4 regions of the Shinella sp. AETb1-6 genome follow, and region 2 is predicted to be linked to each of the others. Evidence: predicted binding sites of a transcription regulator. Region 2 holds the regulator's gene; each other region holds the start of a gene.
What was found. The regulator LexA, encoded in region 2, represses DNA repair genes until DNA is damaged. The targets are predictions, from matches to a motif close to TGTTCNNNNTGTGTTCNG.
Positions count from the first base shown of each region.

Region 1: the regulator LexA is predicted to act here: its motif matches at 1,325-1,342, upstream of GR158_RS01590 (ribonuclease).
Region 3: the regulator LexA is predicted to act here: its motif matches at 684-701, upstream of GR158_RS08540 (energy-coupling factor ABC transporter ATP-binding protein).
Region 4: the regulator LexA is predicted to act here: its motif matches at 823-840, upstream of recA (recombinase RecA).

Region 1 is NZ_WUMM01000001.1:340,152-342,353, reverse strand. Features, by position in the region: gene GR158_RS01600 (DMT family transporter) at 1-227, opposite strand, end outside; gene GR158_RS01595 (alpha/beta hydrolase) at 224-1,183, opposite strand; gene GR158_RS01590 (ribonuclease) at 1,359-2,123, shown strand.
Region 2 is NZ_WUMM01000012.1:117,017-119,218, reverse strand. Features, by position in the region: gene GR158_RS19940 (ComEC/Rec2 family competence protein) at 1-650, shown strand, start outside; gene lexA (transcriptional repressor LexA) at 858-1,580, opposite strand; gene glp (gephyrin-like molybdotransferase Glp) at 1,674-2,202, opposite strand, start outside.
Region 3 is NZ_WUMM01000004.1:156,886-159,087, reverse strand. Features, by position in the region: gene GR158_RS08545 (winged helix-turn-helix domain-containing protein) at 1-665, opposite strand, end outside; gene GR158_RS08540 (energy-coupling factor ABC transporter ATP-binding protein) at 768-1,448, shown strand; gene GR158_RS08535 (energy-coupling factor transporter transmembrane protein EcfT) at 1,442-2,047, shown strand; gene GR158_RS08530 (biotin transporter BioY) at 2,080-2,202, shown strand, end outside.
Region 4 is NZ_WUMM01000001.1:5,964-8,165, reverse strand. Features, by position in the region: gene GR158_RS00030 (carbohydrate kinase family protein) at 1-664, opposite strand, end outside; gene recA (recombinase RecA) at 899-1,987, shown strand.

The DNA.
Region 1 (2,202 bases), on a different contig from region 2:
ATCTTGCGCCAGGTCACATCCAGCAGGGTGCCGCGCATCAGGCAGATCGGTGCCAGCACCACCATCTGGAAGAGCAGGCGCACGAAGGTGATCTCGGTGGCCGGCACGGCGGTGACGGCGAGCTTGGCGAAGATATCGATGACCGGGGACACCAGCACCGAGAGAACCATGAGGAAGAGGCCGAGGCTGACCTCGTTGCGCAACGGCATTACGGCAGACGTGCTCATGCGGCTTCGGGGCTCCGGCGCTTGGTCTCCGCCACGCGCCGGCACCAGCCGGCAAAGGCGTCCACGGCCGGGTCGCGCAGGGGCGCAATCTCGTTCAGCGTCTCGTGGCGCATGCCGGGATAGACTGTTGTCGTCACGTCCTCAAGCCGCGATTTTTCAAGTCGCGCTGCGAAGGCGCGCGTCGCCTTGCCGTTCTCCGTCGCCGGATCCTCACCGCCGCCGACCAGGTGGATCGGCAGGGATTTCGGCAGGCGGCCGAGCCCTTCGGCGGACGCATCGGCGAAGGTGACGGCGAAAATGTCGAGCCACATCGAGACATTCACATCGAAGCCGCAGAGCGGATCGGCGATATAGGCATCCACCGCGGCGGCATCGTGCGACAGCCAGTCGAAGGGCGTGCGCGCGCCGGCGATGCGCTTGCCCCAGGCGCCGAAGGTGAGGCGGGGCAGGATGCCGCTCGGCACATCGGACCCCTTCAGCATGCGCTCCGCGGCCAGCACGACCTGCGCGACCCGCCCGGCCAGCCCCGGCTCCAGGTTGGAATTCCACACGGCCAGCGCATCGATATCGCCGGGACGCGCCTCGGCATAGGCGAGCGCCAGCAGGCCGCCCATGGAGTGGCCGAACAGCACGACGGGCAGGCCCGGATGCCGGCCGATGGCCAGGTCGCGGACCGCGCGCATATCCTCCAGCACGCGGTCGATGCCGTTCTTCGGCGCGAACTGGCCGCGCGGCGCATCGCGCGCCGTTGTATGGCCGTGGCCGCGATGATCGTGTGCATAGACATGGAATGCCTCGTCCGCCATGCGCGTCGCGAAGGCGTCATAGCGGGCGCTGTGTTCGGCAAGGCCGTGGCTCAGGAGCAGGATGCCGCGCGGCTTGCCGCGCGCCGGCGCATGGCGCAGCGCAAGCGTCGCACCGCTCGGGCTGTTGAGCGTCTGGACTTCGGAAAACACGGCCATTCCTCCCGTTTGTCTAGAGGTCAACGTGATTTGCGCAGGAAAGACAATGGGATGCGACGTGTATTTTCGTCAACGCTCGCGTTTATCGCGATTTTCATTCTCTGGGGTTGCATTTTCATGATTTTTGGTTGCATATGATCTTGTTTTGTTCTCATCAAGGGAGCCCGTCATGAAGACGATCGTCGCCTTGCCTGTTCAGGCCGCATTATCCCTGTTCATCGCCTGCCTTCTGGTTTTCGCGCCGGCCGCCGCATGGGCGCAATCCGTGCCCGCCAAGGGCGGCACGCGAGAGGTCCTGTCCGTCGGCTGGCAGGCCGGCTATTGCGCGGCGCGGCCGAAGAGCAAGGGCTGCATCGGGTTTTCGGCTTCCACCGGAGCGGCGCAACGCTTCTCGCTGGTCGGCCGTTTCCAGCCGCGCAAGAGCTATTGCGGCGTCGAGGCCGCGCTCACGCAGAAGGCGAAAAAGGGGACATGGACCGATCTGCCCGAGGTCACGCTCGCATCGGCGACCAGAGACCGCCTTACGGCCGCCATGCCGGCCGTGCGATCCGGTTTCGACCGCAGGCTTTGGCTGAAGAGCGGCAGCTGCGTCGCGGCGTCGGCGGAAGCCTATTATGCCCGGTCGCTGGACCTGCTCGACCAGCTCAACGCATCGCCGGTGCTGACGGTCTTTGCCGGCAAGGCCGGCGGCACGGTCACGCTGGCGGAGGTGCGCAAGGCCTTCGATGCCGCCTTCGGCTCAGGCGCCGGCGAACGTGTGCGCCTGACCTGCCGCAAGACCGGCAACCGCACCGTGGTCACCGGCCTGACCATCGGTATCGCGGCCGGCGAGGGGGCGCTTCCAGCGCTGATCGCAGACGCCAAGCCCACGACGTCGCGGTGCACGGAGGGTTGGACGGGCGCGGCGACGGCCGACAGGGCGGTCCTGCAATAGACGCCGGCCGATCGCATGGGGCTGTATGCGCTGGCTTCAAGAGATTGCCGCGGGCGGATAATTCGCCTACATAGCGGGC
Region 2 (2,202 bases):
GCGATGCGGTCGCCACGAACCGCGCCAAGCCGCCAGGTTTCATCTACGACCAGTGGCGCCGTGCCTTGCGGCTCGGCGACCTGACCAAGCCGGACATGCGAAAGACCGCCGGCCTGCTGCTGGCGGAACCGGCGACGAAGAAGGCTGCTGCCGAGACTGAGAGGAAACGACCGCGCCGCAAGGCGGACAGGAAGAAGGCGAAGGACGCGATGACGGAGGCTATCGCGGCGGCACGACAGGCGCAAACGTTCGTCTGCGAGGCGAAGGCCTTCTGTGCTGCCGTTTCCCCCAGCGGCTGGACGATCGTCACGCTTCAGGACACGGCCTTTCTGGGCACGGCCTGCGACACGGCCGATCTCGTCGTCGTACCCTTCGCCCTGCGGCTGGACAACTGCCGCTCGGGTGCGAGGCTTGTGACCGCGCGTCATCTGCGCCGAACGGGGGCTTTGGAAATCACGCCGCCGCTCGACGATCCCGCCGCAAGCCTCGGCGGCGCGACCAACATGCCGGCCGTGGAAACCGTGGTGCGCGCCTGGTCCCGGCACCGCACCTATGACTGGCGCAGCGATACATTCGAAACGGCAGCCGCAGCGCCGCCGGCAGAGATTGAAACCAACGAGGCCGATCGCTCGCCGCCGCAACTCCCGTGAAGCCAATCAAGCGGCAAGCTTCCCGGTTGGCAGCGATCGTAGAGGTTGGCAGCGATCTTAGAAAAGGCCGAATGACAGGAGGCAATCACAACCGCATAGCACCGGGCAAAGCGAGAGGAGCCTTAACCTGCCACGATCCATCATACCCGAACTGTGCGTTCCACACCCAATACGACGCTCACGACCCGCTATGCTGTCCAACGCCGCTCAGTGATACCGTCGTATAAGCCCGACGAGCTTCCCCTGAATCTTGACCCGGTCGGGGCCGAAGATCCGGGTCTCATAAGCCGGGTTCGCGGCTTCAAGTGCGATAGACGCGCCCTTGCGGCGGAAGCGCTTCAGCGTCGCCTCTTCGTCATCGACGAGAGCAACGATGATTTCACCGGGATTGGCGGTACTGGCATTGCGGATGATGACCGTGTCGCCATCGAGAATGCCGGCCTCGATCATCGAATCGCCCTTGACCTCCAGCGCATAGTGATCGCCGTTGCCGATCATTTCGGCCGGGACGGTGATCTCGTGCGTGTTGTTCTGGATGGCCGAGATCGGAACACCGGCGGCGATACGGCCCATGACCGGAACGGACACGGACGACGACATGGTCGGCTGCGGTGCGACGGGCTTGGATGGCGTTACGGCGGGGGGCTGCTTGCCGAGGCTGCCTTCGATGACCGACGGCGAAAATCCGCGACGCGGCTGGAGGCTGGGCGAATAGGCCTCCGGAAGCTTGATCACCTCGAGCGCGCGCGCCCGATTCGGCAGGCGGCGGATGAAGCCCCGTTCCTCGAGCGCCGTGATGAGGCGGTGGATGCCCGACTTCGAGGCAAGATCCAAGGCATCCTTCATCTCGTCAAAAGACGGAGGAATGCCGGATTCCTTCATACGCTCGTGAATGAACAGGAGCAGTTCCTGTTGTTTGCGCGTCAGCATGGCCTCTCCAGCGAGAATCGTGAAACAAATCCAGAACAGACACTATCCGTTCCACATGTGTTCCGCAAGGGCCTGCGGGCACAATAATGCCACTCAGGCCGCGGGTTCCCTGAGAACGAGGACGTCGCAGAGCGCGCCGGGTTCCTCTGCCGGCGCATGCGGCGGGCGGATCAGCAACCCCTCGGATTCGGCGAAGATCTTCATCATCGATGAATCCTGCTTCTCGAAGGGCGTGACCAAGAGACCGCCGTCCGGGCCGCGCTGAAGTCGCGCACGAATGTAATCCTGCCGGCGGTCGTTCTGCTTGAGCGGCACGGCGGCGGCGGCCTGGCGCATCCGGTTCATCGCGGGCAGGCGCGCGAGTTTGCGGACCAGCGGCTCCAGATAGAGATAGGAACAGACAAGGCTGGAAACGGGATTGCCGGGCAGGCCGATCACCTGGATATCGCCGAGGCGGCCGACCATCAGCGGCTTGCCCGGGCGCATGGCGATGCGCCAGAAATCGAGTGCCATGCCGGCCTCGCCGAGCACGGGCTGAACGAGATCGAAATCGCCGACGGATGCGCCACCGAGCGTCACCAACACGTCGATGTCCGTTTCCAGTCCCCGGCGCACGGCATCC
Region 3 (2,202 bases), on a different contig from region 2:
GCAAAACCCAGCCGTTCCAGCGCGCTGCGGCAGGCCCAGTCGATGAAGACGTCATGCTCGACTGCGGGTTCATGGTGGTGCTGCGGCAGGACACGCTCGGCGAGATCATAGACCTTCTGGAAATTCTCGCGCCGCGCGATGGCCAGCTTGCCGGTGTGCCAGAGATATTCGAGCGCCGTCTTGTTCGGATGCCAGTTCCACCAGCCGCCGGACTTGTGATCCTCCACCTTGAGGTCGCGCGACATCACCGCCCCGCTTTCTGCGATGCGCCGGTAGGTCTCCTCGAAAGTCGCGTCGAACCCCTCGCCCTGCCATTTGCGCCAGTTCGCCAGGATGGACGCTTCCTTGCGGCGGAAACGATGCTTCCAGTAGCGGAAGAAGGCGCTGGGAATGATGGAGGCGTCATGCGTCCAGTGCTCGAAGAGCTCGCCATCCTTCTCCAGGAGTTCGGCAAGGTGCTCGCGCCGGTAGGTCTGGTTGCGCGAGAAGAGGATCTGGTGATGCGCCCGTTCGACGGTGGCGATGCTGTCCACCTGCACGAAACCGATATCGTGGATGAGCTGAAGCAGCCCCGTCTTGCCCAGCGCACGGCCGGGCGGGCTGCTCAGCCCCTGTCGCGAAAGGAAGATGCGCCGGGCCTCGGCATTGGAAAGCAGAATCGTCATGGCCGGATCATAGACACATATTCCCTGTTTGTTCCACCCGGTTTTCTTTGCGCCCCGTCATGTTATAGGTCCCGTCGACTTTCGCGAACCGGGAACCTGCTCTTGGACATCGTCTTTTCCGCCGCCACGGTGGCCTATGGCGCGCGCATCGCGCTCCAGCCGCTGACGCTCACGCTGTCCGAACGGCGCATCGGCGTCGTCGGCCTCAACGGATCGGGCAAGACCACCATGGCGCGGCTGATCAACGGCCTCGTCAAGCCGACCGCCGGCACGGTGACGGTCGACGGGCTCGACACCGTTACGGACGAAGTGGCGGCGCGCGGAAAGACCGGCTTCATCTTCCAGAACCCGCAACACCAGATGATCCTGCCGATCCTTGCCGAGGACATCGCCTTCGGGCTGAAGAACCGCAAGCTCAGCAAGGCGGAGATCGCCGGGAAGACCGACGCCATCCTTTCCCGCTTCGGCATTTCGCATCTCGCCCGCCGGCGCGTGCATGAGCTTTCCGGCGGCGAGACGCAGCTTGGCGCCATTGCCAGCGTGCTCGTCACCGGGCCCGACCTGCTGATCCTCGACGAGCCGACCAACCAGCTCGACCTGAAGAACCGCGGGCTGATCGAGCGCACCATCGCCGGCCTGCCCGAACAGGTGCTCGTCATCAGCCACGACCTCGCTTTGCTCGAAAGCTTCGACCGCGTGCTGGTGTTCCACGAAGGCCGGCTTGCCGCCGATGATACGCCGTCGAACGCCATCGCCGCCTACCGGAATCTGGCCTCATGCTGAACGGGCTCGACATCGAGGGCAACTCGCCGCTGCACCGCCTGCCGGTGCGCGGCAAGCTCATCCTGCTGTTTACCGCCGCGATCCTGCTCCTGCTGATCTCGGATTTGCGTATTCTCGTGCCCGCGATGGCGCTGGCCGCCCTTCTTTACCTCTCGACCGGCATCGGGCTTGGGGAAGCCTTCCGACGCACGCGCTTCGTGCTGTTCACGGTGCTGCTCGTCGCACTCGCGAACTATCTGTTCCATTCGTTGCACGAGGCGCTCGTCGTGTTCTGCCGGCTGTCGGCGCTGGTGTTGCTGGCCGCCGCGGTGACGGCGACGACGGGCATTTCCGCCTTCATGGACGAGATCACGCGGCTGATTACCCCGCTCGAACGCTTCGGCTTCGTGCGGGCGGCCGATGTCAGTCTGGCGGTGGGCCTCGTCATCCGCTTCGTGCCGGAAATCTTCGCGCGCTACGGCGAGATTGCCGATGCGCACAGGGCGCGCGGCCTGCGTGTGCGGCCGCTTACGGTGCTCGTCCCGCTGATCATCCTGACGCTGAAGGATGCCGACACGATCGCCATGGCGATTGACGCCCGCGGTTTTCGGCGGCACTAAACCTTCTCTTTACCGTTTTTGGGGATTCGGACGTGACCACAAGAGACATCGTGCTTGTTGCCCTCTTCGCCGCCATCATGGTGGTTCTCGGCCTGCTGCCGCCGATCACGCTCGGCTTCATTCCCGTGCCGATCACGGCACAATCGCTCGGCCCG
Region 4 (2,202 bases), on a different contig from region 2:
TGACCACGCCGGCGCGAAGGCCGACGGCGCGCAGCGCGTCGGGCCAGTCGGCCGGGTTTTCCGGGCTGGCGCCGCAGAGCGTGCGCGCCTCCGCCTCGTTCATAAACAGGAAGGCGAGGGCGGGCAGGGTTTTTCCAAGGCGCACGACCTTGGCCGGCGAAATGGCGATGGCGGCAAGCGGAATGCCGGCTTCCCGCGCCATCGCCGCCATCGCCTCCAGCGTTTCCGCCGGCAGGTTGGCATCGGTCAGCAGGGCGCCCGCTTCGGCAATCGCCTCGCGCATGGCGCGCTGTTGCAGCCGGCGCGGCGAAAACAGCCGGTAAAGCTCCATGTCGGCCAGCGCGATGACGAGGTTGCCGTCGCGCTCGATGATCGCCGTGTAGCTCGGGGTCGCGCGGTCGAGAAAGGTGAAGGGCGTGTCCTCGACGCCCGCCGCCTGTGCGGCGGCCGCGACGATCTCGCCGTCCGTGTCGCCGCCACGCGGCGAGACCAGCCGCACGCGGCGGCCGAGCCGGGCGAGATTGCGCGCCGCATTGAAGGCGCCGCCGCCCGCTTCCACGAACCACCCGCCCGGATTGCTGGCGCCGGGCACCGTCTCGCCGGCAATGCGCCCGCGCCTGTCCACATGGGCGCCGCCCATCACCAGTATCGTTCTGTCCGTCATCACAGTCCTTCGCATCCGCATGCCGATTCGTCCGTCCCAGGCAGGTTGCAGGGCGGTCAAACCGTTGTTTTCAATCCACGATCATCCACTTGAAACGAAAGTAGAACACACGTCTGATTTGCCAATTCACTCAAATGGATGAACGGTCCTTGCAAAAAGAGAACAAAATGTGTACATAGCTTTCATCGGCGGGTTCGTTGCCTGTCTTGCTTCAATAACCTAAAGGTGGACAAAATGGCACAGAACAGTTTGCGGCTCGTAGAGGATAAAACAGTGGATAAAAGCAAGGCACTCGAAGCGGCTCTCTCCCAGATCGAGCGCTCGTTCGGCAAGGGCTCCATCATGAAGCTCGGCGGCAAGGACAGCGTGGTGGAGATCGAGACGGTTTCGACCGGCTCGCTCAGCCTGGATGTGGCGCTCGGCATCGGCGGCCTGCCCAAGGGGCGCATCATCGAAATCTACGGGCCGGAAAGCTCGGGCAAGACGACGCTGGCACTGCAGACCATCGCCGAGGCGCAGAAGAAGGGCGGCATCTGCGCCTTCGTGGACGCCGAGCACGCACTGGATCCGGTCTATGCCCGCAAGCTCGGCGTGGACCTGGAGAACCTCCTCATTTCGCAGCCGGATACCGGTGAGCAGGCGCTGGAAATCACCGATACGCTGGTCCGTTCCGGCGCCATCGACGTGCTGGTGGTCGATTCGGTCGCGGCACTCACGCCGCGCGCCGAAATCGAAGGCGAGATGGGCGAAAGCCTGCCGGGGCTTCAGGCCCGCCTGATGAGCCAGGCGCTGCGCAAGCTGACGGCCTCCATCTCCAAATCCAACACGATGGTCATCTTCATCAACCAGATCCGCATGAAGATCGGCGTCGTCTACGGTTCGCCGGAAGTGACGACGGGTGGCAACGCCCTGAAGTTCTATGCCTCCGTGCGTCTCGATATTCGCCGCATCGGTGCGGTGAAGGAGCGTGACGAGGTGATCGGCAACCAGACCCGCGTCAAGGTCGTCAAGAACAAGATGGCGCCGCCCTTCAAGCAGGTCGAATTCGACATCATGTATGGCGAGGGCGTTTCCAAGACCGGCGAGCTCATCGATCTCGGCGTCAAGGCCGGCATCGTCGAAAAGTCGGGTGCCTGGTTCTCCTACAACAGCCAGCGTCTCGGCCAGGGCCGCGAGAACGCCAAGACGTTCCTGCGTGACAACCCGGACCTCGCGCGCGAGATCGAGACGTCGCTGCGTCAGAATGCCGGTCTCATCGCCGATCGCTTCCTGGAAAACGGCGGTCCCGATCCGAACGATGCCGACGACGCGGCGAACATGTAGTCTTCCCGCAACGCTTTCGGAAAACGACGGAAAACCGGCCTTTCTTCGCGAAGGGCCGGTTTCTTCGTGTCTGGACAGGTGCCGGGCCGGACGATAAAAGCCTTCAGTTCTCGCGCATGCCCGCGGTTTCAGGCCTTCCTTCGGAAGGCGTCGGGCGAAGCGCGGTTTCGACGGAATTCGCGGATGGACGGTCCACAAGGCCTTCCGGGCGGGCA